4 regions of the Paenibacillus sp. FSL M7-1046 genome follow, and region 3 is predicted to be linked to each of the others. Evidence: riboswitches for the same ligand, from Rfam matches in the RefSeq annotation. Region 3 holds a riboswitch; each other region holds the start of a gene.
What was found. A riboswitch is a leader RNA that binds a small molecule or an ion and turns the genes downstream of it on or off. The one in region 3 is predicted to bind cyclic di-AMP.
Positions count from the first base shown of each region.

Region 1 (7,339 bases), 3.5 Mb from region 3:
GGCTCGTCAAGGAACAGGATATCTGTCTGTTGTGCTAGAGCCATGGCAATCCAGGCACGCTGGCGCTGTCCACCGGAGAGGCGGTCGATTGGACGATCATGGAACTCTTCCATCCCGGTAACGGAAATCGCATTGGCGATAATCGCACGGTCTTCAGGAGTCATGGTGCCGAAGCCCTTCTGATGCGGGTAACGCCCGTATCCAACCAGTTCGGATACAGTCAGTCCGTCCGGAGCCGTCGGGTTTTGCGGCAGGATGGCCAGTTGGCGAGCCACTTCTTTAGTAGATAGGGTATGAATTGATTTGCCGTCGAGCATGACATTGCCGCTCTTAGGTTTCATAATCCGCGCCATCGTCTTGAGAATCGTGGATTTCCCGGAGCCGTTCGCTCCTACCAGCGCTGTGATCTTCCCTGTTGGGAGAGACAGGTTCAACCCTTTAACAATCGTAGCCTCCGCATAACCAATACTCAGCTGTTCTGTATTCAAACGTTCCGACATGATCTTCACTCCTTGAAAGTTTTATGGAGCATGCGCTCCTTTAAGATTAACGACGCAATAAAACTGACTTCGTAAGCATTCGCTTAGTTTTATGGAGCATTTTGCTCCTTTAGTTAATCAGGCCTTTGATTTGGCCAGTAAATATAGGAAATAGGGAGCGCCGATCAGCGCAACTACAATACCTGTCGGTATTTCAGCCGGCTGCAGAATCCAGCGGCCGATAGTATCCGCAGTAAGCAGCAGCAGCGCGCCGATTAAGGCACAGGCAGGCAGCAGCACCTGATGCTTCGGTCCAACGAGCCTGCGGGCGAGATGGGGCGCAATCAGCCCCACAAAGCCTATGCCGCCGCTTACGGCGACACAGGAGCCGGACAGCGCGACTGCGGCGGCCAGCAGCAGAATGCGTTCCTTCTCCACCGGCATGCCCAGCCCGGCCGATGTTTGGTCCCCGAGGTTAAGTACATTCAGCACCCGGGCTTTGTAGAACGCAAATGGCAGCAAAATAGCTATCCAAGGTGTCAGCGCAAGCACAAATCTCCAGTCGCCGCCCCAGATTTTACCTGCCATCCAGATCGCCACAAACTGATAATTCTGCGGATCCAGCCTTAACGACAGGATCAATTGGAAAGCATAGATGCCTGCACCTACAGCGATCCCGATAAGTATCATTCTTGTCGGCGAGAGGCCATCCTCACGCCGGAAAGACAGGAAATAAATAAGTGCAGCTGTAAGACTTGCTCCGGCCAGCGCCAGCAGCGGAAGAACAAAGATTGGAGCTGCCGAGGTTGCCGGAACAAATGAGATAAAGATAATCACCGCAAACCCGGCACCGGCATTAATCCCCAGTGTAGAAGGCTCTGCCAGCGCATTGCGCGATAAGCTTTGCAGAATGCAGCCGGAAACCGCAAACCCTGCGCCGACAAGCAGCGAGATCACTATGCGCGGTAGCCGGAAATCAAAAAGAATCAGCTTTTGCTGCTGCGTTCCCTCTCCAAGGACTGTGTGTAAAACATCCAGCGGTGATAATCGCATTAACCCGGTGTTCATACTGACAATAAAGATGACCACGATAAGAACCGCAAGTGAAGTCAATATAGCTGCTTCCCGGGTACGGCGTTGTTTCCCGGTGGGTGAGCGCAGAGCTTTGCTCATGACAGCTCCCCCTTCCGTTTACTCGCCAAGTAAATAAAGAACGGCACGCCGATCACTGCGATTAAAGCGCCTAGCGGTGTTTCATAAGGCGCGTTAATCATTCTAGCCGCAATATCAGCAAATACAATTAGTAAGCTGCCGAGTACTGCAGAGCAGGGAATAATCCAGCGGTAATCGACACCAACCAGATAACGGGTAATATGGGGGATAATCAGCCCCACAAAAGCAATCGGTCCAACCGTCGAAACCGCGGAGCCGGCGAGAATCACTACAATAATAATCCCGGCTGTTTGCACTAGCCTGGTCCGCTGTCCAAGCCCCGCCGCTACATCGCGTCCGAGACTAAGGAGTGTAATGGATCGGGAGATCAGCAGAGATCCTATCAGAGCTGCCGCAATCCAGGGAAACAAAATACGAAGCTGTGTCCAATTCGTCCCGCCGATCCCGCCTGCCATCCAGAAGGCAATATCCTGGGACAGATGAAACAGAATCGCGATTCCCTGGCTTACCGCCAGCAGCATAGCACTTACAGCGGCGCCGGCAAGGGTCAGACGCAGCGGGGTTAAGCCGCTATGGGAGAGCGAGCCAATCCCGAACACAAGAATGGCCGCCGCTGCAGCGCCGATGAAGCAGTACAGCATGATGTAGAGAAAAGAAGCAGATGACGCAAAAGCAAAAGCTAACGCCAATCCTGCGCCGGCACCGGCATTCAGACCCAGCAAGCCGGAATCTGCCAGCGGATTGCGGGTCATGCCCTGCATAATTGCTCCTGCGACGGCGAAACAAGTACCAACCAGCGCTCCCGCCAAAGCACGGGGAATCCGCAGTTCCCGAATAATCTGATGCTGCTGCAGATCCGGATTAAACCGGAAGACTGCCTCCCATACCGTCACCAGTCTAATATCCGCGGCACCCACCGAAACGGAAAGTGCCAGACCAAAGACGACAGCGGCAAGGCCGAAAATCAAAATAACTACCGCAGCAACCGGCCTTGTCTTCAGCGGTTGATCTCCTGACGGATTTGTATTGTTAGCTATAGAACGTGTGGATGACACCATAAGTCTTCCCCTTAATAGGATGAGTTCAATGTTGTAATGAGAACAACTATCATTCTCATTATCGCAAATATCTGAATTATGTACAAGCTTTCACAGCTCGCACTTTCACTGTGAACGATTAAGTCAATGTCCTAAAAAAAGGTGCAGGTCTTTGTATCTCAAGATACAAGAACCTGCACATCCCTCCACCGCTGAAGAGTTCTCTCTACACACAGTTAAGGCTGATTATTTCACGAGAAAACTCAAGACATCATCAATGGTTTTGGAGTTGGCAATGGCTCCGCTGTACAGCCAGCTGCTTGCCTCGCTAAGTTCATGAACATTTCCAGCCTTAACCGCAGGGATACCCTTCCAGATTGCTCCGTTAAGAATGTCAGAGGCTTCGGTCTTGTCACTGTTCACCAGGAAGATATGATCTGCGGTCAGTTCAGCCAATTTCTCCAGCGTGATCGGATTCCAGGTTGCTCTGGATGCCGCAGGGATTTCTGTAACCAGGTTTGGTTGCTTCAAACCCAGATCCCCGTACAATACAGCACCACTGCTGCGTGTTTCATCTACTATAAAGAAGTTCTTCGACACCAGCCACAGAATGGCGACCGAATCATCACCAATGGAGCTGCTGATTTTGGCTTTTGCATCTGCTGCTTTTTGATCGTAATCCGCAATGGCTTGTTCAGCTTCAGTGCTCTTGTTCAGGAGCTCACCGATTTTGAGCAGCGATTTGCGCCAGTCTTTGCTAATCTTGTCACCAAGGACATAAGTAGGTGCAATTTTGTTCAACTGGTCATACAGACCGTTCTGCACACTAGACTCAGACTGCACAATGTGGAAATCCGGGGCAAAGCTGGTCACAGCCTCCAGCGGAAGATCATAGCTGATGGTTGGCACATCTTTAAGATCAGCAATCAGATATTCCTGGGTTCCGTTTGTCACGGACCACTGCGCTACCGGGGTAACGCCCAGTGTTACCAGGTAGTCTTCCATATAAGAAGCAAGTACGCGCTGCGGATTAGCCGGTACCGTGACTTCATGTCCCATGGCGTCTGTCACCGTTTTCTCTGTAGCCGGCGCAGTTGTTTCCGTTGGCGCTGCCGTTGCTTCAGCAGTAGCCGTAGCCGTAGGTGCAGGTGCAGCGGTAGCTTCCGCTCCAGAATTTGCAGCATTCTCATTATTGCCATTGCCGCAAGCGGACAAGAACAAAGTCATAGCCATACATCCGATCAATGCCAGCTTCATGCTGCCTGATCTCTTATTGTTCGAAAACATTAAATACCCCTCCTGTATTTACAAGCATTAATGGTCAAAGGTGTCCGAGGCCTTCGCCTTACTTTTTAAATGATATTGATTCTCATTATCTCTGTCAACAAAATTATTCGTTCTATAAAAAAAGGTTGCCTCCGCAAGCTACGGAAACAACCTCTGCTAACCATATTTATCTGCCTATTTGTGCAAATGATAGGGCACTGTTGCTACAACTATATCTTTTTGATTCATTAGATAAGAACGAATGAACAGGCTGGTCTGATTATGCAGGATCGCCTGCCACCAATGTTTGGTAATGAACTGTGGAATCAATACGGTAATATGATCTGTAGTAGCGGTCTTCCACTCTACGGTATCGATAAATTTCACCAGTGGGCGGATAATGCTGCGGTAACGGGAACGAAGCACGATCAGGCGTACACCCGGGTTCCATTCCTCCCATTTCTGCTCCATCTTGTGAATTTCCTCTTCATCAAAACCAACGTAGACTGCCACCACATTATCTGTTAACGACTTCGCATAACTGATCGAATGCAGCACAGCGCGTGTCACACCCGCAACAGGAACAACAACGGTACTTCCTTTAATCAACGGTTTATCCGTAGCAGGACATATGCGAAGCTGATCAGCTATATTCATATAATGACGGTGAATGCGGTGGAATACGAACATGACAACCGGCAGGAAGATGAAGGCCATCCACACGCTGGAAAACTTGGTAATGATAAAGATAAGCGTAATCGTCAGGGTAGTCAGCATACCGATTGTATTGACTACAAATTTATTCTGCCAGCCTTTCGGCTTCGTTTTGAACCAGTGCACCATCATGCCAAGCTGCGACAGCGTAAAAGGGATAAATACCCCGACTGCATACAGCGGAATCAGCCCTTCTGTATTTCCGTGGAAAGCAGCTACAAGCACAGCCGATAATACTCCGAGAAAGATAATACCATTAGAGAAGCCCAGACGGTCTCCCCGGACCATGAAGGCATGAGGCAAATATTTATCTTTGGCGAACATGAACGCGAGCAGCGGAAACGCCGAGTAAGCTGTATTCGCCGCCAGGAACAAGATGACAGCCGTTATCCCTTGGATGAAAAAGTACAAACCGCCCCGGCCAAACGTAGATTCGGCAATTTGCGACACGACGGTGGATTTCTCATTAGGAGTAATACCATACCAGTATGCCAGCAGCGTAATGCCGGTGAACATCAATCCGAGGATGCCTCCCATCAGCATCAAGGTTTTGGCGGCGTTTTTTTCCGCTGGAGCTTTGAAGTTCGGAATGGCATTCGATACCGCTTCTACCCCGGTCAGTGCCGAACAACCGGAACTGAAGGCTTTGAGTAATAGGAACAGGCTGACATTGGAAACGGCGGAACCGATTTCCGGGATTTCGGCATGAGCGCCGCCTGTAATATATTTGTACACCCCGGCAATGATGAGTACAAAGATAGAGACCACGAACAGATACACCGGGATGGCAATAAATGAAGCGGACTCCGTCACCCCGCGGAGATTGATAATCGTCAAGATCAGAATGACGGAGACTGCAATAAGGACAGTATGATTATGAAGACTCGGAAAGGCCGATGTGATCGCATCCGTTCCCGCTGAAGCACTAACTGCAACCGTAAGAATGTAATCTACCAATAAAGAGCCGCCAGCCAAGAGGCCGGTAGGAACGCCCAGATTGCTTTTTGCCACGATATACGCTCCGCCGCCTTGCGGATAGGCAAAGATGGTCTGGCGATAGGAAAAAATAAGGATGGCCAGCAGGCCCAATACGGCTAATGCAATCGGCAATGAATACCAGATGGCGGTGAAGCCCGCGGCCACCAGTACAATCAGAATTTGCTCCGTTCCGTAGGCCACAGACGAGAGTGCATCGGAAGACAGAACAGCCAGTGCTTTCACCTTGGATAACTTTTCATGATCGAGTTCGTTCGACTTCATCGGACGCCCGATCAATAGTCGTTTTACCTTGCTTACCATTGTAGTAACAGTTCCTCTCTTTGTTGAGTTGAAACGGTAATACCGCGCGCCGTTTTCATTGGCAGGTTTCATAAATGCAGGCACAAAAATAAGCATACGGAAATGATCCGCATGCTTACGCATGCTCATTATCCCACCCTTGCTTACGAGGTTAGCTGGCGGATTCGGGCTGTGGTAGCCCTACGGTTCCGGTCATACTGACCTGCCTCCGATTCACCCCATTGACGTTGCCGTCAAGTTTGGTTCCCCCGTTTTTCCTTGCGGAAAATTCAGCGCATATTCAACTTCTCACAAGGACTAATAATAGTCTACAATAGCTTTTCAGTAAAGCGGTGAAAAAAATGAAAAAAGAATGAAAAAACATCCAAAAAGCTCAAATCCAAGATCGGGGATAAGTGGATCTTTCATTCTCTTTCATTATCCCAGCGTTCCGTGATTTTTGAGTGTTTTGGATGTTAATTGTGACAGAAATTAAGGAAATATTTTTGCTCTAAATTCTGCTTAGCCTTTTCTTATTCTGCTGGCTCTTCTTGGCGCCCGGTCCAGAGCAAAATTGCGATTAGAGCAAAAGCAATCAACGCAAGCAGAGGTACCGTAATGAACCCTAAAAAGTTCAAATAATCCTCATTGCAGGGTACACCAATTTTGCATGGCAAAATTTTACTGAGTGCAGGAATTTTCTGCTCTGCGTAATGGTACAGGGAGATGCTCCCGCCTATCAGACATAAAGGCAGCACATAAGGAATGATGCGTTTATCTCCCCGGTACGTGGCAATTCCGAGCAGAATCAGCTGAGGATACATAAAGATACGCTGGAACCAGCATAGCCTGCAGGGTTCATAATGCAGCACTTCACTAAGATACAAGCTTCCTGCTACTGCAATTACGGAAACAAACCAGGCCAGATACAGGCAGTGGCGTCTGCAGAAGGTAGAGAATTTCATCATTTGGCATCCGCCGAATCAAGGGCGATTTGCACCTGCGAGTCGATGGCTTCAATATCAAAGGCCTTGTCTACCTTGACTCCATTAACAAATACAGTAGGAGTAGAGGTCACTTTGCTGTCTTCGGCCAGCTTCATATCTCTCTGCAGTTCACTTTCATAGGTGCGTTCCTCAATGTCTTTACGCAAGAGGTCAAAATCTATCGGCAGGTTCTCTTTCTGCGCCAGGCTTACCAGGTAATCAGCGGTCGCCCACTCTTCGCTCTCATCGCCCTGATTAGCATAGATTGCGTCATAATAGGTCCAGAAAGCTTCACTGTTCTGATGATAGACAGATAAAGCTGCTAATGACGCTGTTTCGGAATCCGGTCCGATAAAGGCCATATTTACGAAGTAAAAGGCCGCTTTGCCCGGAGTTACGTATTTTT
Region 1 is NZ_JBBOXB010000001.1:5,789,574-5,796,912, reverse strand. Features, by position in the region: gene NYE29_RS25875 (ABC transporter ATP-binding protein) at 1-500, opposite strand, end outside; gene NYE29_RS25870 (FecCD family ABC transporter permease) at 618-1,652, opposite strand; gene NYE29_RS25865 (FecCD family ABC transporter permease) at 1,649-2,710, opposite strand; gene NYE29_RS25860 (iron-hydroxamate ABC transporter substrate-binding protein) at 2,936-3,976, opposite strand; gene NYE29_RS25855 (APC family permease) at 4,151-5,968, opposite strand; cyclic di-AMP (ydaO/yuaA leader) riboswitch at 6,094-6,253, opposite strand; gene NYE29_RS25850 (disulfide oxidoreductase) at 6,481-6,912, opposite strand; gene NYE29_RS25845 (DsbA family protein) at 6,912-7,339, opposite strand, start outside.
Region 1: it holds a riboswitch for cyclic di-AMP, as region 3 does, so the genes downstream of both, NYE29_RS25855 (APC family permease) here and NYE29_RS09895 (3D domain-containing protein) in region 3, are expected to answer to the same signal.

Region 2 (7,339 bases), 3.7 Mb from region 3:
TGGCACTACGTAGGTTATGTCCATAACTCGTATGAATTTCGTTCGTAGTGGCTTTTTGCTCAATATCAGGTGGAATGATTAATTCCACAGTTTCTTTTATCATTCCATTTTCACTTAGATCAAACCCCACACTGTAGGCCAGATGCAAGTCTTTCAAATATTCCCGGTCCCAGCATCCGGTGAGGCTGAGGGGGAAAAGAATAAGCAGTACCGACAGGGCAACCGTTCCTAATTTCACGCGCCATCTCACGCAAGGCCACTTCCTTTTCTCTTTACAAATAGAGAAATGATTAACATTACCAGCGGGAGCCCACCAATAAAGAGATAGGCAGCATATGTAGAGGCTGTATCCAGTAGATGAATACCAACAGAAGTTACTGGCGCAAGCGCGATCATAAATGTAATGATCTTCACAAACGGAGTGAATTTCCGATGGCTTTTTCGTCTAAATAAAACACTGAGCCCAATGGACGCTGCATAGCAATAGCTTACGATAGAACATACAAGGGTTATGGTCCAGATCGGCAAAAACAAGATATCTGCACGGTCTACAATGAAAAAGCTTAGAGATTTCATTAAGTAAATGACCGGTTCGGGAATCATTTTAATTTGCTCGGAGTTAAAGAACATCAGACAGGTAGAAACCACGAAGAAATAGAACAGGGTCACAAACAAGTTGGAGAGACTGACCGATATCAATTTTTGTTTATCTGTACCTTCAGACAGCGGATAGATGATCAGCATTAATTCGAAACCATACATAGATATGGTTGTTTCCTTTGCTCCTTTTACGATATTCCATAAGCCTTTTTCCAATAGTGGTAACATATTATCCAGATGGGCTTGAGTTAATCCATAGATGATAAATAAAAATAGTGGAATAAAAAGCACGGAAGCCAGCGTATAGAATCTTGCCAATACTGTCAGCTTTTCTCTTGCGAGGTAGATAGTCATGATAGAAAAAAGAGCTAGTACAGCCCATCTTGGCGTAGTTTGCAGCATCCATCTCCGGAGCACCTCAACGGCACTAAGCATAATATTGGAGCCCAGCAGAATAAAGTAACCGATGTACAGAATAATCAATAGACTGCCAATAATCGGGCCTGCAAGTTTTATGCAAATCCCGAATAGGTTAAGTCCGGGGAATTTCTTCAGCAGGACCCACAGAAGAATGATGACAAGCTGGGTAATAACCCCTGCAACTAAAACAGAAAGTCCACCTCCACCTTTGGCAGTTTCGTTAAGTTTGTTAGGAAGAGACAGAATACCAACACCAATTTGGGCTTGAATAATAAAAAGGAAGAGTTGTCCCCTCGTTATCATTTTTTCTTTTTGAGCCACCGTATCAACTCCTGTAAGTATATCATTTATCCGTTTTTGGGTTGCTTGTACTCTTTCGGATGGACCAAATTGGAAAGCGTACGAAGGTATCTTTCAGGCCTTGAAAATTTAACGGACTTAAGGGTCTAAGGTAGGGTTGCCCAAAAGATTCTAGCTTGCATAAATGTATGAAAATGAGTGTTAACCCAAATGATATCCCAATATATCCGAATAATGAGGCAGCAATCATCAATGGAAACCGCATAAACCGGATAGCAGAGCTCATTTCGTTGGAAGGGATAAGAAAAGATGCAATGGCAGTCAACGCTACAACAATGATCATCGAATAAGAAACCAATCCTGCCTTAACAATTGCATCCCCGATAACCAACCCCCCAACAATCCCAATAGTTTGACCTACACGGCTGGGCAGACGAAGTCCTGCTTCCCGCAGCAATTCGAATATAAGTTCAAGCAGCATCGCTTCAATTAGCGGAGGAAAAGGGACCCGGGTCAATAAACCTTGAATCGAAAAGAACAATTGCAAGGGAAGGACATTGGAGTGGAAAGAAACGGTGGCAATGTAGAGCGCAGGCAACTGAAATGCTGTTACAAAGCCGATCAGACGGATAAACCGGACAAAAGAAGCGATCATCCATCGATTGTTATAGTCATCCGGTGTCTGATAAAAGCTGAAAAAGCTCGCCGGCAAAATCAGAGCTGTAGGGTCCCCATCCAGCAGTATGGCGACATATCCGTCCAGTAAATAGGATGAGGTATGGTCCGGACGCTCCGTATTTATTAGTTGTGGAAATATGGAGAAGGAGTTATCCTCCGTTAATTCCTGAATAAAGCCAGTGGAGATTACCCAATCGATCGAAATCTTCTTTATTCTTGATTCTACAATTTTTATCAATTCTGGGTTGGCGATGTTCTCCATATATACTAAGCCTACCTGTTTGGGGGCGAATTTCCCAAGTGTGAAGTAGCGGACAATAAGGTTTGGGGATGCTATTTGTTTCCGGATCAGGTATAAGTTAACCTTCATTTGTTCAATAAAACCGTTATGAGCTCCCCGAATAACCCCTTCATTCTCAGGCTCGCTAATGCTTCGTTCGTATTTGGCAGGAGTGAAGAGGACATAAAATTCAGACATTCCTTCTAAAAAATAAAGACAGCTTCCTTCAAGAAGTCCCTGAATGCCTTGGTTTAGTTGTGTTTCCAAATTGAAACTAAGGGTCGTGAAAAGCTCAGAGAGGTCTTTGTCCTGATTACGGCTAAAAGGAACAATCACGTTTCGTTCAATCAATTCCGTATCAGTGAGAGAGTCCAGATAAAAGACCATTCCTTCCTTTCCCTGAAAGGATAAGCTTCTTTTTTTGAGGTCACTTGTATGGAACAGTGCGGCTTCGATGTAATCGGAATTTTGATTTACAGAAGGAAATGAGGTCTGAGTTTGGTTAGTCATAATAAGGCGCTCAACTTTCGATTAATTTTGCTTTTAACGTTCCCGAATGATTTGCAGAATATTCCTGACAGGAACTTTAATGTGTGATACAGATGAGTACGGCAGATGATGTTGAGCAGCATACGTTTCTGTTTTGTTTTCCTAGGACATGAAGCGGAGCAAAAATGAGCAAATCATCGACCGCTTAAGAGCAACACCAAAGAATGCGCCTTCATTCGTGAAGTGGTGGCATTTTAAGCTTCTTTTGCCATCCGCAACGTTTTACATTAAATGGTCACAGGCGTAAGATTCAAATCAACAACCGAATATATTTTAACTGTTCTCAAATGGCTGAATTCCGATAATGGGAACGGGGGAACCAATGGTGAATGCGGCTTTTGCTCAGATAGCTGCCGCTCACTTGGGGTGAATCCTTGCTGCGTGCTGAAAAGCCGCTTCTTACAAGGTAGGGCAATCTCGCTGCCCGAATCCGTCAGCTAACCCCGTAAGCCTCGAAGAGAGAGGATGAGCGCCATGATCGATTAACCGACCACGGAGAGCCCTGACGCTTCTGTGGTCTTTTTGCTGCGCATGCAGAAAGGAAAGATGATCTGTATAAGTGTTTAGAAATCCTATAACAACGATAATAAGAGTCATTGGGCACTATCTAAATTGCTTTCAAGGGGGGATTGTTATCGTTACTGTATTTATCGTGTGCTTCTGGGTTGGATTGCTGCTTCTCCTCAGCGGCGGATTTCATGGGCATGGCCTGGCCGGTCATCTTCATGTGGGAGGTGGCGAAGCTGGTGGTCCGGGCTTTATGCCCATACTCCCTCTGATGGTGTTTGTCACGGTTTGGGGCGGCAGTGGTTATGTGCTTACCCGGTTCAGCGGAATGAATATGCTAGCAGTGGTGCTGATCTGCACCGTGCTTGCCTTGCTGCTGGGCTGTCTGATGTATGCGGTGTTGGCCCGGGTGATGACTCGGTATGACAGTAGCATGAATAAAATGGATTATGAGCAGGCGGGACAACTCGGGTACATCAGTATTTCAGCTGTGGATGGAGCAGTTGGAGAAATGAAATATGTGCTGCATGGAACGATGCGTTCTATTGGTGTGCGGGCAGAAACCGGCCAGCAGCTCGTCAAGGGTGACAGGGTGATTATTTTGAAGGTGGATAAAGGAATGGCGGTAGTCACCCTCTTCGAGAGGGAAAACGAACAATTATAAATAACGGGGAGTGTCGAACCGAATGGTTATTCTTTATTTAATCTCGGCAATTGTTGTTGTTATCCTGCTGGCTTTGTTCAGTATCGTGAACGCTTATAAAAAGGTACCGCCCAATCAGGCGATGATTGTATTCGGCCTCGGCGGAAAAAGAGTGGTTCAGGGTGGCGGGACGTTCGTCATTCCCGGCTTCCAAAACAATAAGACCATCTCCATGATGCTGATGAGCTTCGATGTCATCCCGGCGCAGGCGATGTTCTCCCGGCAGGGCATCAAGCTCAACCTAGAGGCGGTTGCCCAAATTAAGATTAAAAGCGATCCTACCGCTATTCTGACTGCCAGTGAGCAGTTTATCGACAGGCCGGAAGAAGACCGCGAGACGATTATCCTGCATTCGGTGGAAGGCCATCTGCGCGGCTTGATCGGACAATTAACGGTGGAATCCATTCTAAAGACACCTGACGAAATCAACAGCAAGATGCGGGAAACCTGCTCGGAAGACCTCGACAAGATGGGGCTTGAGGTGGTCAGCTTCACCATTAAGAAAATTACTGACGACAAAGGGTATATCGACAACATGGGAGTTCCGGAAATTGAGCGCATCCGCCGCGATGCCAGCATCGCCAAGGCGGAAGCGGAACGCGACATTCAGATCAAGCAAGCCGAAGCAGAGAAAGAATCCTCCATTGCCAAAGCCAATGCGCATCAGGCCACCATTGAAGCGGGAACCGCCGCCCGCGCCAAGGAATCTCTGTTCGAGAAGGATTTGAACATTAAGCAGGCGGACTTTAAACTGGAGACTGAAGTGAAAAAAGCACAAGCGGATCTTGCGTACGAGTTGCAGCAGAACAAAATCAAGCAGTCGCTGGTTACCGAACAGGTCAAGATCACGCAGATGGAAGCGGAGGCCAACCGGACCGTCCGGGAAATCGAAGTTGAGCTGAAACAGAAGGAGCTGGAGGCAACGGTGATTAAGCCTGCTGAGGCGGAGAACCAGGCTACGATCATGAGAGCGGAAGCAGCCAAGCAGCGGAAAATTCTTGAGGCGGAAGCAGAGGCGGCCACAATGACCAAACGGGGGCTGGCAACAGCGGAAGCAGAGCTGGCGAAGGGGAAAGCCAACGCAGAAATTGTTCAACTGGCCGGAGCGGCGGAAGCGGGGGCACTGGAGAAGAAAGCTGAAGCGTACAAACAGTTCACGCAAGCCGCACTTATAGTGGAATTCTTGAAGGTTCTGCCAGAGCTGGCTGACAAAATCGCTTCCCCGCTGGCCAAGGTCGATAAGATTACAGTGATTTCCCAGGATGGAGCATCCTCCGGCGTGAACAAAATTACCGGCGATATCGCCAAAATCATGGCCCAGATTCCTGAATTGACGCAGTCGCTTACCGGTATGAACGTGACAGAGGCTCTCAGCGGGCTGCTCGGCCGGGATAAAGAGCAATAGTTCTATACAAGCTGGGATATTGAATTCCTTGCATAAGCAACGCTCTATTATGGAAAACTTCTGTAGTGCGAATAAACAGCATGATTCCATGTTTGGAGACTTATTTTGATTTCCTAGGAGGTTAAGATTATGACAAATCAGGATCCGCAGGAGCTGCTTAAGCGAAAACACGAGATGGATGAGCAAAAAAGGCAGTTCACAAATTTCTCCCGAAGTGTTTGCGGCCATGGTGAGTTAGAAGCAGGCCAGGAATTCAGTATTGACCGGGTGCCTGACGATCAGAACCGTATGAAATCTGTTGAGAACAAACGTGATTGATCTGAAGAAAAATCTTCTCCGAGAAATGTAAAAATGTCCGTGTCGAAGGACAAGAACATAGTACCATTCAAAGTCGCTAACTTGGCGGCTTTTTTTGTTTTTTTAAGGTATCAAGTTCTTGTCCCGAGCAAAGGACAAAACTTGGTACTATTCCGCATTAATGGATGTCTAATCATAAATCATTCTTATTCTATATAACTGGAATTTCTTATGTATAAAAGATTGTTTATGGAACAACATACACATAATACGCACATTATGGATAGGTTGGTGATCTTCATTCATGCGACAAAAAAAGAGTCTATTTCTGCTGATGATCTTTATATTAATTGTAACTTCGGGATGCAAAAGTCAGGAATTGAGACATAAAGAACAAGATTTAGTCCGAGTGAAATCCATAAACGGTGAAAACACAAAGAAAGTCGTTTTACTGGTGATCGATTCATTAATGGCTCAAGCAATTGATAAAGGCATAGAGCAACTACCCACTATACAATTTCTGATCAAACACGGCCAATATTTTAAAAACCTTGTCAGTTCTTTTCCTACCATGTCAGTGACGATTGACAGTTCTCTGATTACAGGAACATATCCGGATGTACATCATGTGCCTGGTTTGACATGGTATTCGGCGAAGGAAAAAAAACTTATCAATTATGGTACCGGACCGATGGAGATCATCAAACTTGGTGCTGACAGTGTATTGGTTGATGCGTTAGTCAACTTGAACGACCGTCACTTAAACCGAAACATGCCCACCATTTACGAAGACTTGGCCCGAAGCGGGATGAAATCCGGCAGTATTAACGGTTTGATATACCGGGGCACCGTTGATCATACTTTATCCATTCCTCTCTGGATTCAAGGTCCTACTTCATTACCTAAAACAATTCCTGTAAAGGGCCCCGATTTTTTAACGCTGGGTTCATTGTCAGATCCGCTTGAAGGCATTCAAAAACTGCCTGACGGTTTAACCCGTCGCATCGGTTTTAACAATCAACATTCCGTTGAAACCGCCCAATATCTAATAAAGGCAAATAAATTACCGGATTTTTTGTATGTTTATCTACCTGATTTGGATCAAAAAATTCATAAAAAGGGTCCTTCAGAGTTAAAAGGAGTCAAGGAAGTAGATAGACAGCTCGAATCATTATTGCAAAGCTTTGGTTCGCCGGAGGAAGCTTTGGACAAGGCGGTTTTTATTATTGTTGGAGATAGTGGGATGACCAAAATCTTGCCTGTCCAAGATAACCCGGTTATCGATTTGGCTACCTTTTTCAACGACTATAAAGTGTTGCGTCAGGAAGAGTCAGTAACGGATGATACTGAAATCATTCTCGCTGTCAATGAAACTATGGCCTATGTCTATACTCTTAAAGCGGACAAGCTAAAAGACATTGCCTATTTATTAAAAGCTGATCCTCGCATTGATGTAATTTCATGGAAAGAAAAGGAGTGGATCTACGCAATTCAAGGTGCAACCTCCAAAAAGCTCAGATTTAAAGCCAATGGCAAACTGATCGATGATTATCAACAAAAATGGGCGGTCGAGCAAGATGTAGAGGTGTTAGATTTGAAA
Region 2 is NZ_JBBOXB010000001.1:5,953,912-5,961,250, reverse strand. Features, by position in the region: gene NYE29_RS26570 (Ger(x)C family spore germination protein) at 1-250, opposite strand, end outside; gene NYE29_RS26565 (GerAB/ArcD/ProY family transporter) at 247-1,341, opposite strand; gene NYE29_RS26560 (spore germination protein) at 1,364-2,788, opposite strand; cyclic di-AMP (ydaO/yuaA leader) riboswitch at 3,107-3,294, shown strand; gene NYE29_RS26555 (hypothetical protein) at 3,480-3,998, shown strand; gene NYE29_RS26550 (flotillin family protein) at 4,021-5,442, shown strand; gene NYE29_RS26545 (hypothetical protein) at 5,572-5,760, shown strand; gene NYE29_RS26540 (alkaline phosphatase family protein) at 6,044-7,339, shown strand, end outside.
Region 2: it holds a riboswitch for cyclic di-AMP, as region 3 does, so the genes downstream of both, NYE29_RS26555 (hypothetical protein) here and NYE29_RS09895 (3D domain-containing protein) in region 3, are expected to answer to the same signal.

Region 3 (7,339 bases):
TTTTTTGAACGAAAAACCGTAGCGCTGAATAATTTCTTTGGTCCGTACTGGCGATGAGATCTTGTTATTGCCACTCATGAAGTAATGCCTCCCTGATCAATTTGTGCGAGAGCTCCGGAGAATTCTTCCCGCGTGATGCCAAACATAGCCAGCCGCTTGTATAGCTGTTTGCCGTTGCAATACCCGATGCCAAGCACGTTGCCCAGCGCCATCCTGCGCTCAGCCGCTCGCGGATGCACCAGCATGCCCGCCGCCATAAGATCCTCCAGCCCAATTAGGGCAGGGGCCCCTTCAAAGGAGGTATGTACATGCTGCAGCGCATGACGGATCGCTTCCGGTGATGCATTCTCAACACCGATATCCCCTTTGCGTGTAGCATCCTTCTCCGGGATGAATGCATGCTTGCAGCCTGGCACCTTGGAGGAGACAATCTTGCGGATGCGTTCGCCGGCATGATCGGGATCCGTAAGGATGATCACGCCTCTGCGTTCCATTGCCAGGGCTATCTTGGCGATAACCTTGCGGTCTACCGCTGAACCGCCAGTCTCTATCGTATCGGCCTCCACCGCCCGCTTGACGGCAACCGTATCACTCTTGCCTTCCACCACAATTAATTCCTTAATCATACACGTTGCTCCTTCCTGTAAAACACAAAAAGAAGAGGATTCGCTCCCCTTCTTTTTGGCTAAAGAATGTATAAGTGATGAGCGGCAGCCCGTTCTGTCAGTGCTACCCTCACTATAGCTTATAAACCGTTAATTTGCAAAAACAGACCTCGTTAATTCAGCTCCGGCTTCACTGGACCGATCACATAAATGGTCCGGGACTTGCGGCCGAAATTACGGGCATGGCTCAGTGAATCGTAATAAACATCCAACTTGTTGCCTTTGATGGCACCGCCGGTATCCTCTGCTCGGCGAAACCCTAATCCCTCAATGTACACCCACCAGCCGATAGGAATTACATTCGGGTCCACAGCTATTGTCCGGCCTTCTGTTACGCGTGTGCCAGAAGCCGTGCGGGTCCCAATGCCTGGCTCTTCCGAAGAATAGGCTGTCATCGACACATTTTTGATCATCTTCTTGTATTGGAAATCTACGCCTGCCTTGTGCACGACGTTACTGCTTTTTGCGGAAACTTTGGTTGTTTTGGATGCTGTACTTTTTTTGGAAGTTGTCACAGCAGCTACAACGGGCTTTGGCAGGGGCTTCGTACCAACATAAACAATTTTATGTTTGGTAACCGTCTGTACTTCCTTGCCAATCATGCGCATAGAGACCAGTTCTCCATCTTGGTAGACCTTCTCGATATGCTGGACCATGACGCCTGGTGCGCCTAACTGTGCCACTTTTACGGTTCCCTTGTTCAGGGAAGGATCTGAGGTCTTAATGACCTGGAATGGCAAATTTTGCTTCCGCTCTACAATCTGCTTGTTGATGCGGACAATTTTAATTCCCATGCCGGCCGATACTGTGGTGTCAAGCGAAGGATATATCTTGTCATTGCTTTTCAGGCTTAAACCCAGTTTGCTAATGGCGTCACCGATAGTGTCTTCGGTGGTGTACAGCGTTTTTGTTGCTCCATCCGCAGTGAGACTAAACTTCTGCGCACGATTGATCACGACACGGTCGCCGTCCTGTATCTCATCACTAAGGCCAATAGATAATTCATCATGCGGCTGCAGCGAAATTTGTTCCTTAGCCAGCACATCACTGAGCAGCGCTTCGCGCGTTTCCAGCGTCTGTGCTTTCCCGTCTATTACTAAAAATATCTCTTTCTTGCTCTGACCGTGTACGTACAGCAGAATGAGCAGCGCGATAACGATTGATACCGCACCTGCAAGCGAAAGTAAGCGAGGATTCACTTGCTTCCACCGTAATGCGAAAGACCTGCTGGATGATTGCGAATCATGGGATACTTCTGGTTGGAATACGCCCACTCTCTCCATCCTCCTTACATAGCCCCGTCGTCAAGTTGTATATCAAGGTGACTGTATGATTGCTGACGAAACTAGGTTTGAGATTGCAACAGGATACGCCCGCATTGCTTCAGCGTTTCCTGCTCATGGATCGCCTGCCCGGCATAATTACTCCAGATACCTGTTATACAACAGTATGCTGGGAACATTCGCATTATTCAAAACAAAAAAAGCCCAAAAAAGAGTTCACAGAGGACTCTTTCGTGGCTTCTCCGGATGTCAGAATACGCGGGAATGTTTATGCACGAGGTTTCCTCTCTTACTTGCGCTTACGGGGTTAGCTGTCGGGTTCGGGCATAAGAGAGACGCCCTATCTTAGGTCACCCGCTCACGGCGGTTGCCCTCAAATTCACCCCAAAGACCACGTGAAGAAATCAAATAAATTCTGCGGCATTTCTGTGTTGTACTCTATGTACGGACATGCGGCAGGCATTATTGGTTCCCCCGTTCTCCATACGGAGACTCAGCGAGACGATCCATGATTCAGTGACTGTCACAGTAACAACAGCTCACTGCACTGAAAAGATGATATCCTGTTTTGATGCATGTTGTAAAGGACGATTCAACCACGTTTACGCAAAAAAATGATTAAAATATTGTAATATTCAGCCGTTTTTAAATTAAAAAAGTTTAATATATCGGCTATACTTCATTTTTCACCGCTTTTACTCCCGATTTCAGACAATCCCAAATCGTTCCAGTGCGTTCGCATACGTAATTTCCGCCAATTTCTGTAAATCAATCCCTTTTATTTCCGCGGCAGCCTCTGCTACTAATCTCACATGTGCGCTCTCATTTCGCTTGCCCCGGAAAGGGTGCGGTGTCAAATAAGGCGAGTCCGTTTCAATCAGCAGCCGGTCCAGCGGAGTCTGGGCCAGCACCTCTTTTGGCACTCTGGCATTCTTGAATGTAATCGGTCCGCCGAAGGACAGGTGAAAGCCTAAATCCAGGCACATTTTGGCTATTTCCCAGCTGCCGGAGAAGGAGTGCATCACCCCGCCTATTTCATCAGCCTTCTCTTCACGGAGAATCCGCACCACATCCTCATGAGCATCACGGTTATGAATACAAATCGGCATTTTCAGCTCACGGGCTAGTCCGATTTGTTTGCGGAACACTTCATGCTGTACCTCTTTGGGAGAGGTATCCCAATAGTAATCCAACCCAATTTCTCCGATGGCGACTACTTTTTTATGACTGCACAGTGAGGCGATCCACTCGAGATCCCCGTCCCTCATATCAATGGCATCCTGCGGATGCCAGCCGACGGCTGCATAAATATAATCATAGGTTTCAGCAAGCTTCATGGTTGTTGGGATTGTTTCCCTGTTAAAGCCAATATTAATCATTTTGGTAACTCCTGCCTCGAGCGCATTGGCGATTACCTTTTCGCGGTCCTCGTCGAATTGTGGAGCATCCAGATGGGTGTGCGTGTCGAACAATTGCATGTTACATCCTCTTTTCTGTCATAATTTCTATGATGAATTCCAAGTATTTTTGGATTACTTTGCAAAGATTTCTGCGATTGAAGAAGGCAGCATTGGAAGGGCTTTCTGCAGCTTATCCTGTGGAAAATACAGGTGATACCGGCCGCGGTGAATTCCGCTGATGGAGCGTACGATATCTGAAACTTCAGAGATCTCCCTCAGTTTGTCATGGCGGTCAAGCAGCAGGATTTGCTTGCTGTCAAAGCCTTGTCCCGGACGAAACACATCATAGGGCAAATCTGTCGGAAAATCAATTTCCAGATCATAATCGGCATCTAGCCCTGCCACGGCAAAGCTGCGGCGTATTTCGTCAATCGTCTCGGAATCAAGGTTCTCCATCTCTACATATTTATACAGTTTACGATGAATAAACCGGCTGCACAAGTCGCTTAACAACTCATCCTTCTCCAAAGTCCACTGCATGAAGGCGGTCTGTATCATAGCTTCGTCCAGCAGCAGATATTGCTCCACCGTAACCTCTCCGCGGAACAAATCACCTAAAGGATCAATCATGAACCGGAATTCATAACCGCTCTGGTACAGCTCTTTGGCTCTGCGGAAAATTTGCCGCAAAATGATTTCGGAACTGCGTGTGACCGGGTGAAAATATACCTGCCAGTACATTTGATAGCGCGACATTAAGTAATCCTCGATAGCGTGCATCCCTGACTCCTTAACCACTACTCTTCCATGGTACGGGCGCAGCATTCTTAGGATCCTGTCAATATCGATCGTCCCATAGTTTACTCCCGTGTAGTATGCATCGCGGAGCAGATAATCCATGCGGTCAGCATCCAGAGGGCCGGAAACCAAGTTGACTACAATTTCATGCTCATATGTTTTGGAGATTACCGAAGCTACCTTGCCGGGAAAATCCTCTGCCACATCCCGCAGAATCGCGGTGATCTCCGTGTCCTCCAGAATGATCCGGCAGGTCCAGTCTTCATGGTTCATTTCAAAGGCTTCTTCTATAGAATGGGAGAACGGGCCATGCCCCAAATCATGCAGCAGCGCTGCACATAGAGTGAGCAGGCTCTCCTCCGGCATCCAATCCTTATACCCGCTTCGCTCGAACTGCGAAATGATACGGCGTGTAATTTCGTAGACACCAAGAGAATGTGAAAATCGGCTATGCTCTGCACCATGAAAGGTTAGATAGGAGGTGCCAAGCTGACGGATGCGCCGCAGACGCTGAAATTCCTTAGTATTGATCAATCGCCAGATAATTGTGTCCTGCACGTGAATATAGTTATGAACCGGATCTTTGAAAACCTTCTCTTCTGTCAGCGGTTGCTTCATGTGTTCAACTCCTTCGAATAATATAATTAGAAATAAGAGGTAATAGGTAGTATAATAATGAATAATGTCGCACTTTGTCGAACTATGTCATTTTAACGTTTTACAAATCGACAATTTAATTTTATCTGCATTTGTATAAATTTATGTGTAATGTAGGCGATATAAAAGTTTTATTAAAAAATTCCTTAAAATTAGCCTCAAAAAAGGTTGACTGTTTTGGGAATGGTTGGTATTATAAATATCATAAAACGGTGAACAATGTCGAATAATGACGCTTTTGAACATTGAGAGGAGCAACGATTGTAATGATGAAATCAACAGGAATTGTAAGAAAAGTAGATGAGCTTGGACGGGTTGTTATTCCGATCGAATTGCGCCGTACACTGGGCATTGGAGAAAAAGATGCGCTCGAAATTTACGTGGACGGTGAGCGGATCATGCTTAAAAAATACGAGCCAGCTTGCATTTTCTGCGGCAATGCTGAGAATGTAACCTATTTCAAAGGAAAAATTGTTTGTCATGAATGCATTTCTGCTATCCCTACCCCTGTGACAAACTAGAACAAATAGGTTATAATAGGAACTAATCAAATTGTTAATTCTAACCTTTTTATATCTCCTTGGCCTCCCGTTGATGCGGGAGGTATTTTTTATGCTTTTTTACCCTCCCAAACCCTCCCTACAGGGAGGGCCCCAAGGGCCCCGGCCCTCTGGACACCCGGAAGCTTGTCTAAACTCGGCGGCTGCGCGGAAGAGAGTAACGGTAGCGGCAGACCGGCCCTCTTTCGGGCAAGCCCTCAGGGCCTTGCCATGCGAGGGATTTCGCCATAGGCCGTTCGCCTATGGCGGCTGCGCGAAGGCGCTCCCATGCAACGTTTGGGCGATAAAGCCGCTCTCCCTACGGGAATCGCTATACGGTGGCACGGGCCAGTGACTTTAGCGCTTGCTGGTTGCTGGCTGGTGAGCTGCTTTTTCTGCTTTTGCCCGCTCTCCCTGCGGGAATCGCTTTACGAAGATAAATGCCCTTTACTCCCTGTCCAACAATGCATTGTAAATATCGCGTTTGGCCAAGCCACGGTCTGCGGCGGCTTTTTTCATAGCTTCCTTCCGTGCCATTCCTGCGTTTTCATAGTGAGCGACATGCAGCTCAATGCTGAGCTCACGCCACCAGGAGGATTCAGCAATCTCAGCCTCTTCTTTGCTTTCCCCTTCAACCACGATTACATATTCGCCAAGCGGCGGATGTTCGGCCAGCCAAGCAGAACATTCCTCAATCGTTCCGCGCAGAAACTCCTCATAACGTTTTGTCAGTTCACGGGCCAGTACTACCCGGCGGTTGCCGAATGCCTCCTGCAGATGAACCAAGGTTTTGGCTACCCGGTGCGGCGATTCATAGAACAGCAAAGTCCCCTGCACAGAACGAACAGCGGATAATACACTACGGATATCTTTACGCTCCCTGGGCAGGAACCCGACAAAGGTAAAATTTGTGGTCGGCAAGCCGGAGGCGATCAAAGCTGACAAAGCCGCGTTAGCTCCGGGGATCGGAATGACCGGAATATGGTGGCTGACGGCCAGTGCTACAAGATCTGCTCCAGGGTCGGAAATTGCCGGCAGACCGGCGTCGCTGACAAGCGCCAAATTTTTACCTTCTATTATATAGCGGATCAGTTCCGGTCCACTGGCAGCCTTATTATGCTCATGATAGCTGAACAGCATGGAAGGCGTAATTTCAAAATGGCTCAGTAACTTACGCGTCTGTCTTGTATCCTCGGCGGCAATAATATCACATTCTTTTAAAGTGCGGACCGCACGGTAAGTTATATCCTCCAGATTGCCGATTGGCGTAGCGACCAGATAAAGACAACCGCATCCTGGCGGTTTAATTCCATCATTGTTATTTTGAAAGCTGCTTTGGCATGTTATAGTCATCATTTACCCTCTTTGTTTCCATAATAAATATCCATAATTTCCGGACAGTATTGATTGTCCTCATTATATACGATCAGCGGCGGTTGTAAACGCACCTCAGGCTTTCCATCGCGTGCAGCTTCAATCAATACCATATTGGCTTCCAAATGCGCTCTTGGATGCACGAAACGAATCAGCTTCGGCTCCAGTCTGTTTTGTCTCATCAGGCTGATAATATCCACCAGACGCTGTGGCTTGTGTACCATACTTACCTTGCCTCCGGTGCGGACCAGTCTTACACATGCCTGAATCACCTCTTCCAGCGTGCAGCCAAGCTCATGGCGGGCCATCGCTTGATGTGTATTCAGCTTGAGATCGCTTCCGTTAAGCGGCATGTACGGCGGATTAACGGTAATCGCATCGTATACACCGTATCCAGCCTCATTATGCAGTTCACGCAAATCCCCTTCATGTATCTTAATCCGCTCCTGCAGGCCGTTTAAGGCTACACTACGGCGGGCCATATCCGCCAAACGGGGCTGAATTTCAATACCTTCTATAGAAGCTTTGGTTCGTGTAGTGAGCAGTATCGGAATAACTCCATTGCCAGTACAAAGATCAAGTACTCTGCCGCGTGGCGGTATACCTGCAAACCGGGCCAGCAG
Region 3 is NZ_JBBOXB010000001.1:2,282,432-2,289,770, forward strand. Features, by position in the region: gene rsmA (16S rRNA (adenine(1518)-N(6)/adenine(1519)-N(6))-dimethyltransferase RsmA) at 1-78, opposite strand, end outside; gene rnmV (ribonuclease M5) at 75-626, opposite strand; gene NYE29_RS09895 (3D domain-containing protein) at 779-1,939, opposite strand; cyclic di-AMP (ydaO/yuaA leader) riboswitch at 2,230-2,457, opposite strand; gene NYE29_RS09900 (TatD family hydrolase) at 2,656-3,426, opposite strand; gene NYE29_RS09905 (HD domain-containing protein) at 3,481-4,764, opposite strand; gene NYE29_RS09910 (AbrB/MazE/SpoVT family DNA-binding domain-containing protein) at 5,070-5,324, shown strand; gene rsmI (16S rRNA (cytidine(1402)-2'-O)-methyltransferase) at 5,790-6,695, opposite strand; gene NYE29_RS09920 (tRNA1(Val) (adenine(37)-N6)-methyltransferase) at 6,695-7,339, opposite strand, start outside.

Region 4 (7,339 bases), 4.7 Mb from region 3:
ATAGCTTGAATGTGAGTTCTCCTGATATATAATAAGAATTATTACTAATTATCAGGATTAAACACGGAATAGGCTATCCCACATATGTGGGATTTGGAAAGGACATCAGGATGAGCGAGGTTCTAAAAGGCTTGAGGATGCTGGAAATCAACCGGCAGGAGATGAGAATGACATCTCCGCAATACAGGGAGGCGGTAATCTCCAAGCTGCGGCAGTACATTCCGTTTACCGCTGCCTGCTGCACTACCGTGGACCCGCATACGCTGCTGTCCACCGGGGCGATCACAGAGCAGGGTCTTGAGGAGCTGCACCCGCAGCTGTTTGAATATGAATATCTGCATGAGGATTATATGAAATATGAGCAGTTGGCTGCTGCGGCAGTGCCGGTCGCCTGTTTAAGTGGCGTAACGGAAGGGCAGCCCGGGCGGAGTGAACGTTACCGCAACGTACTCCAGCCTGCGGGCCTGGGAGACGAGCTCCGGGCTGCGCTGGTTGAAGGCGGTGGCTGCTGGGGGTTCTTAACCTTGTTCCGGTCACAGCACGAACCTCCTTTTCAGGAGCGGGAGTGTGCGGTGATATCATCTGTTGTTCCGCTGATTGCCGGCGCACTCCGCAGCTATGCCTCCGAGCCCCCTCTGGGACGGATGGATAGCGCACCGGAGGACAGTGGAATCATGATTCTGACGGACCAGCTGCTTCCGGTCAGCGCGAATAGTGCGGCTCAATATTGGATGAACCGTCTGCAACAGCTGGAACGTTTGGATCACGGAGTTCTTCCCCGGCCGGTCAACGCCGTATGCCTGCGGGCACTTGGCGAGAATACGGAACCAGGAGGGTTGCCTTCCAAGGCGAAATTATGCCTGCGTGTCGAGGATGGGGCATACTTGACAGTTACGGCCAGCAGGCTTGAAGGAAGCGGCGGGAAGACGGAGCTGGCCGTTGCCTTTGTCTATGCCAAGTCCTCGGAGATCTTCCGGCTGCTGGCCGATGCCTGCCAGCTGACCGCCAGGGAGAAGCAGCTGGCCGAGATGCTGTCCCGGGGATTATCTACCAAGGAGCTGGCGGAGTCGCTGCATATTTCTGCGTACACCGTACAGGATCACCTGAAATCGATCTTCTCCAAGACCGGCGTATCCAGCCGGAGAGCACTCATCAGCAAGCTGTTCTCACAGGGGATGGAATAGCCGGTAAGCACGCTAAACAGTCCCGATGCTGATACAAGGGGACTGTGCTGGCTTTTATAGGAGCTGCGGGATCTGGGAAGTGTAAGCAGGATGGGTCCAGTGCTTCTCGCTGCCGGGAAGATCATCGAACCATTCTGCATCCGGTGGACATTCCAGGATCATAAATTTGCCGTACTCCTGCGCTCTGGACTGATGGTATTTCAGATAGGCCATGCCGTCTTCAATCGCCAGTATCTCGATTTTGCCGGAGGAGTGGCTCATGGATAGACGGACTCTTTTACCCAGACCTGAGGTTCTGGCCTTGGCTTCCTCAACAATGTTGTAGACACGCTCCAGCGGCAGAACGAACTCGCGGTTGCCGGCAATGGGCCGGTTCACGAAGAAATAATAGGGAGTGACTCCGGCCCAGGACAGCCGGTCGAGCAGTTCTCCGAGTACCGCCGGATCATCGTTGATGCCTTTCAGCACCGGCGTTTGATTAACCACGATTGCCCCGGCATTATGAAGTGCTCTGAATGCTTGTTTGGCTTCGGGCGTAATTTCCCGGGGATGATTAATATGCGCCATGACGTAAATGCGTTTGTCCTCCGATGAATAGGTACGGATTAGTTCCAGCAGTTCTTCGTCCTGATAAATGCGCATGGGATTAAATACGGGGATTTTGGAGCCCAGCCGGATAATCTTCACATGGTCAATGGATCTCAGACTTTCGATGATGAAGCGCAGCTTGGAGGTAGAGAGAATCAGGCTGTCTCCGCCGGTAAGCAGCACATTATTGATCTCAGGATGATTCCTGATGTATTCCAAGCCCGGAGCCACATCGGTTTGTGCTTCCTTCACATCATTGCGGAACAGGCGCTTGCGGAAGCAGTAGCGGCAGTAAGCTCCACACACCTCGGAGACAATCAGAAGGGCTGTTGTTCTGTATTTGTGCTGACATCCCGGCACTACATAATTCATTCCCTCATCGGATGCATCCCAGCAGCCGTACTCCGCAAGTTCACCTTCACTTGGAATGACGAGCCTGCGGATCGGATCACCCGGGTCGTCCCAGTCGATCAGCGACAGATAATAGTCATTGACCCGAAAGGCGAATTTGCCGGTGATCTCCTTCAGCTTTTCTTTCTCCGTTTCAGACAGCATGGCAACCTTGCTGATATCCGTTATGTACCTTATCTTTTGCACTTGCATCTCTCCTTGGTCTCATAGTGTGAGAAGTAAGGGAGCCTTGAGGTCGATAGCCAAACTGCTGCCAGCAGGGTCATGTGAATACAAAAAAGAGACCCTTAGCAAGGGTCTCTGGTTATGAATATACCTAAAAAAGCAGACCCATCCACTACTGACGAGGTTAGCTGACGGACTCGGGTAAGATGGTACCCTACATTCTGTGAATGATTCGCCCCAAAAGACTGGTTCCCCCGCTTTCCTGCCCAAAGGCTGGAAATTAAGCGTAGATAAAGTATAACCCGGAAAGTTTTGAAAAGTCAAAGCAAAACTTGCCAGCGGCAAGGCATACGGGACCAAGCCCAATCAGCAGAGTAGAAATTTTTTTTGTTGAGGGGTTGCCGGTCTTCTTGAAATGCATCATACGCAGAGTCCCGGCCGCAAGACATAGAAACACGAAATCCTTTGCACAGAAAGGTTTTTTTGGTGCAAACAGGAGCGACCGGGAAAGCGTTTTTTTAGGTTTGTCCCCGGTTTCGTTTTTGTGCAATTGTAACCGTACTCATGTGATGGAAGATAAGCTGCCCCGGTTGACGCGGGCAGAAAACCTTTGTTATGGTTTTTACAGACAGACGCCAGCCGGAAGCATTTTTGGAGGCGAATTGCACGCTTTTGTGTGAGCTTAGCTTACCGGACTACTGCGAGGGAGATGGTTGATTTGATCAAAGGGATTATATTTGATTTTGACGGAACGATTATCGACACGGAAACAGCTTGGTACACCGCTTTTAGCGAAGCCTATGGAGAGCATGGGGTAGACCTGTCGCTGGAACAGTATTCTACTTGCATAGGCACCAGCCTTAACAGTTTTAATCCCTACGAATATTTGATGACTGACCTTAAGCTGCCTATCGACCGGATGGCATTCAGAATAGCGGTCCAGCAGAGGCACAGCAAGCTGATGGAGCTGGAACAGATGCGGCCGGGAATTCAGCAATATCTGGATGCTGCCAAGGACGCCGGACTGCGGATTGGCCTTGCTTCCAGCTCCTCTATGGACTGGGTGGAACGGCATTTGGAGCTGCTGGGCATACGCGATTATTTCGAGAGCATCCGCACCTCCGATCATGTGGAGAAGGTGAAGCCTGATCCGGAGTTGTATAACCAGGTCATGTCCTCTCTTGACATTAAACCACATGAGGCAGTCGCTATTGAGGATTCGCCAAACGGCGCAAGAGCTGCAGCTGCTGCTGGAATGTTCTGTGTGGTGATCCCGAATGCCATTACCCGCTTTCTTGAATTTGATATGCCGCATCACCAGACCGAAAGCCTGAGTCTTTTGGACTTCGATCACGTAGTTTCCCGGAGTTGCTTCGAAATCTCTGGTGTGCAGGTATAAAACACTACAGTGTACTAATTTCTGCGTATAACAACTATAATTTGTGAAATTATAAAGAGTTGAAATTACTTAAGGGGGACACCGATTTGAGAGCCGTACATTTTGGAGCGGGCAATATTGGCCGGGGATTTATCGGTCCAGTGCTGTCAGACTCCGGTTATGAGGTTTGTTTTGTCGGAAGAAATAGGCTGAAAATCGCTCAGCTGCAGGAACGGGGGCGCTATCCTGTTACCCTTGCCAATGATGAGCGGGACCGCTTTATTGTGGAGAATGTAACCGCCCTTCATCTGAAGGACCAGGAACAGGTGGCCCAAGCTGTAGCAGAGGCTGAGATCGTGACGACAGCGGTCGGGCTAACAGCGCTGAAGGACATTGCCGGAGCCATCGCGCAGGGTATTGAGAACAGGCTAAACAGCAACGCCTATCCGAAGCCGCTTCATATTATTGCCTGCGAGAATGGCGTAGGGAGCAGCCAAAAGCTTAAAAATCTGGTCTACCGCCATTTAAAGCAGCCTTTAAAGGGGCGTGCAGACCGCTGTGTCGCCTTCCCCGATGTTATGGTGGATCGCATCGTTCCAGTACAGACGCATAAAGATCCGCTGGAAATCGTAGTGGAGCCGTTCAGTGAATGGGTCATTCCCCGCAGCGAATTAATCGCTGATTATACGGAAATCAAAGGCGTCCATTATGTAGACTCCCTCGATTCCTATCTTGAACGGAAGCTGTTTACGGTGAATACCGGGCATTGCAGCGCAGCGTATTTTGGTTACCTGGAGGGCTGCTCCAGCATTCAGGAGGCGATGTCCGACCCCGGAATTAAGGACCGTGTCCGCGGAGTGCTGCAGGAGACCGGCGCGTTGCTGGTCCATTTATACGGTTTTGATCCTGCGGCGCACGACAGATATATCCATAAGATCATGGACCGGTTCATCAACCCGAACTTCAACGATAAAATATCGCGCGTAGCCCGTTCCCCGCTTCGCAAGCTTTCACCAAACGACCGGCTGCTGCGGCCTGCTATGCTTGCCCATGAGCTTGGTCTAGAGACCTCGTATCTGGTGTCGGCCATTACTTCCGCACTTCTCTATGGCGACCCTAATGATCAGGAAGCTGTGCTTCTCCAGGAAGAAATTCGGACTGCCGGTTTAAGCGCAGTGCTTGCCTCCCGGTTAGGGGTTCCGGCCGAACATCCGCTTCACGGCGAAATCCTCAAGGCATACCGGAGAGCCTGCTTGAGACATCCTCATCTGGCCAGCAGCGGCTTTGAATCCATGGTTCAAATTCTACGCGGCTAAGCTGTCCAAAAATTCGCATATCAACGGCAGACCGAGTCATAATGCTTATGCCGGCCTGCCGTTTTAATAAGCAAAGATGGCTTTTGCAGCAATCCCGCATGTGAAAAGAGGACGATATCCCGGGCCATTCGACCGCTGGATATCGTCCTTTTGAAGACGGCAAAGCCGTTTCCGCTTGTGGCAGCAGAGGATTCAGGAAGAGGGCTTGCTGAGTGTAGCAGAGCTAAGCTGATAAATCTGGTCTTCCAGAACCGTACTTGCCTTGCCCAAAAATTGTGTGATGAGTTCAAGCTCTTCTGCCGTATACGAGGAAGCAAGGTTCAGCATTTCTGAGTGAAGCTTGAGGTAGGTGCTGCTTACCTCTTCCTTATTCTCATACAACGGGACAATAATCACTTTGCGGCGGTCATTGGGATCATTTTGCCTGCGGACATATCCGCTTTTTTCAAGCCGGTCAATTAATGCAGTAACGCTGCCTGTGGTCAGCCCGGTCAGTTTGGACAGTTCCCCGGCCGTAATCGGACCTTTCTCACGCAGAATGTCTACGGATAAAAAATCATTATTGTATAACCCGAGGGAAGCGGCTACGTTTTGCTGATAGATTACCGTTCGGGTTCCCAGTCCACGCATGAGTAGGGTGAGTTGTTCCTGCAGCTCCGTAGGTTGATCTTGTTCATGACTTGACATAAGACAACCCTCCTTCTGGAATGTTAATATCTCGATGGGCTAGATATTACAATCTTAAAATATTTGATGGCACGTAATAAATTAATTTTATTCTATCGAAACCGTTGATATTTTGCAAAATAAGTTCAAAATAGTGTGGACCACAGTGATTGGAACAACAGTCCGGTCGCGGAGCATTCGCACCAAGTACTCATGTCTATCCTGTTCACCAAACGAGGGGTGTCCCAAGCAGCCATTTCATGGCTAAAGGGACGTCTCTTTTTGTTTGGTGAAATTAATCAACTATATCAGTTGAACTGAAGAACTACCTAAATAGATTGAACTTGAGAATTACATTTAGGGATAAGTGGCGGAGGGGGATTTTGGAACTGTAGGAGCGATAGCGACCGCCTTTTTCTCCGGATTTCAACCGCAAGTAGCGGTATAAATCAAGAAATCGGGAGACAACAGCGGCCGGAAGTCCAAACATTCTCTGTAGTCACGGCCAATCCCAAAATAGAAGAATTATAAGTTCAATATATTGATGAAGTAAAGCTTGACGGTTAACACAATAATGGAATAAAGTATTAAAAGAAACTAAGTTTCAAGTTAAATAAAGTTTCAAATATATCAAAAGGAGCAATTGAATATGGGACAGATGATCCGAGGATTCGCCCAGCTAAGCCCGGAGCAATACGTCGAAGCAGGAGGTAAGGGAGCGATGCTCTCCAGAATGCTTCAGGCCGGTTATCCTGTGCCGGAGGGATTTGTTGTCTTTCCTTCGGCCTTTGAAGGCGATAAATTAAAGGAAGAGGCTTGGACTGAAAGTGCAGCCAGGCTGCGGAAAATCCGCATGTCATATAGAAATGCACGATTTGCAGTCAGATCTTCGGCCTTAAGTGAAGATTCGGCGGAGGCATCTTTTGCCGGGGAATTCGAAACGGTGCTGGACGTGGAGACAGACGAACAGATTCGCGAAGCTATGTACACGGTCTATCAATCAAAGGATAGCGAACGGGTTCAAGTCTACAGCTCCATGCAGGACATGGACTCCTCCCATAAGGTTGCCATTGTAGTGCAGCTGATGATTCACTCGGAAATCTCCGGAGTCCTGTTCACCGCCGACCCCATTACAGGCAGCCGCACGGTTCTGCCGGGGAATTATGTCTATGGGCTGGGAGAGCAGTTAGTTTCAGGGGAGAGCAACGCATATTCCTTCACACTCGCAAGGAACCGGGGCAGATATGAAGGCCCGGGAGATTTCAAGCGGTATGCAGTCAAGTTATACCGGTACGCATGCCGGCTGGAGAAGGAGCTGGGAGCTCCCCAAGATATCGAGTGGGCGGTCGCAAAGGGGCGGGTCTACCTCCTGCAGACGAGACCGGTTACGACCTTGAACCCGGGAAACCGCAATACATTCGAGATCAACGACTCGCTGGCCGGTGATTTTCTCTGGACCAATACCAATGTGGGCGAATCCATCTCCGGTGTCTTAACACCTCTGACCTGGTCTATCCTGCGCTCCTTGGATGAAGAGTACAATATTATTCCGGGACATTATGTGATGTCCGGCAATATTTGCGGAAGGGTGTACACTAATGTTAGTCTTTCCGTATCAATGTTCTCGGCAT
Region 4 is NZ_JBBOXB010000001.1:7,026,990-7,034,328, reverse strand. Features, by position in the region: gene NYE29_RS31590 (helix-turn-helix transcriptional regulator) at 111-1,184, shown strand; gene NYE29_RS31585 (KamA family radical SAM protein) at 1,239-2,375, opposite strand; cyclic di-AMP (ydaO/yuaA leader) riboswitch at 2,507-2,645, opposite strand; gene NYE29_RS31580 (hypothetical protein) at 2,629-2,898, opposite strand; gene NYE29_RS31575 (HAD family hydrolase) at 3,067-3,747, shown strand; gene NYE29_RS31570 (mannitol-1-phosphate 5-dehydrogenase) at 3,834-5,042, shown strand; gene NYE29_RS31565 (MarR family winged helix-turn-helix transcriptional regulator) at 5,235-5,729, opposite strand; gene NYE29_RS31560 (PEP/pyruvate-binding domain-containing protein) at 6,358-7,339, shown strand, end outside.
Region 4: it holds a riboswitch for cyclic di-AMP, as region 3 does, so the genes downstream of both, NYE29_RS31585 (KamA family radical SAM protein) here and NYE29_RS09895 (3D domain-containing protein) in region 3, are expected to answer to the same signal.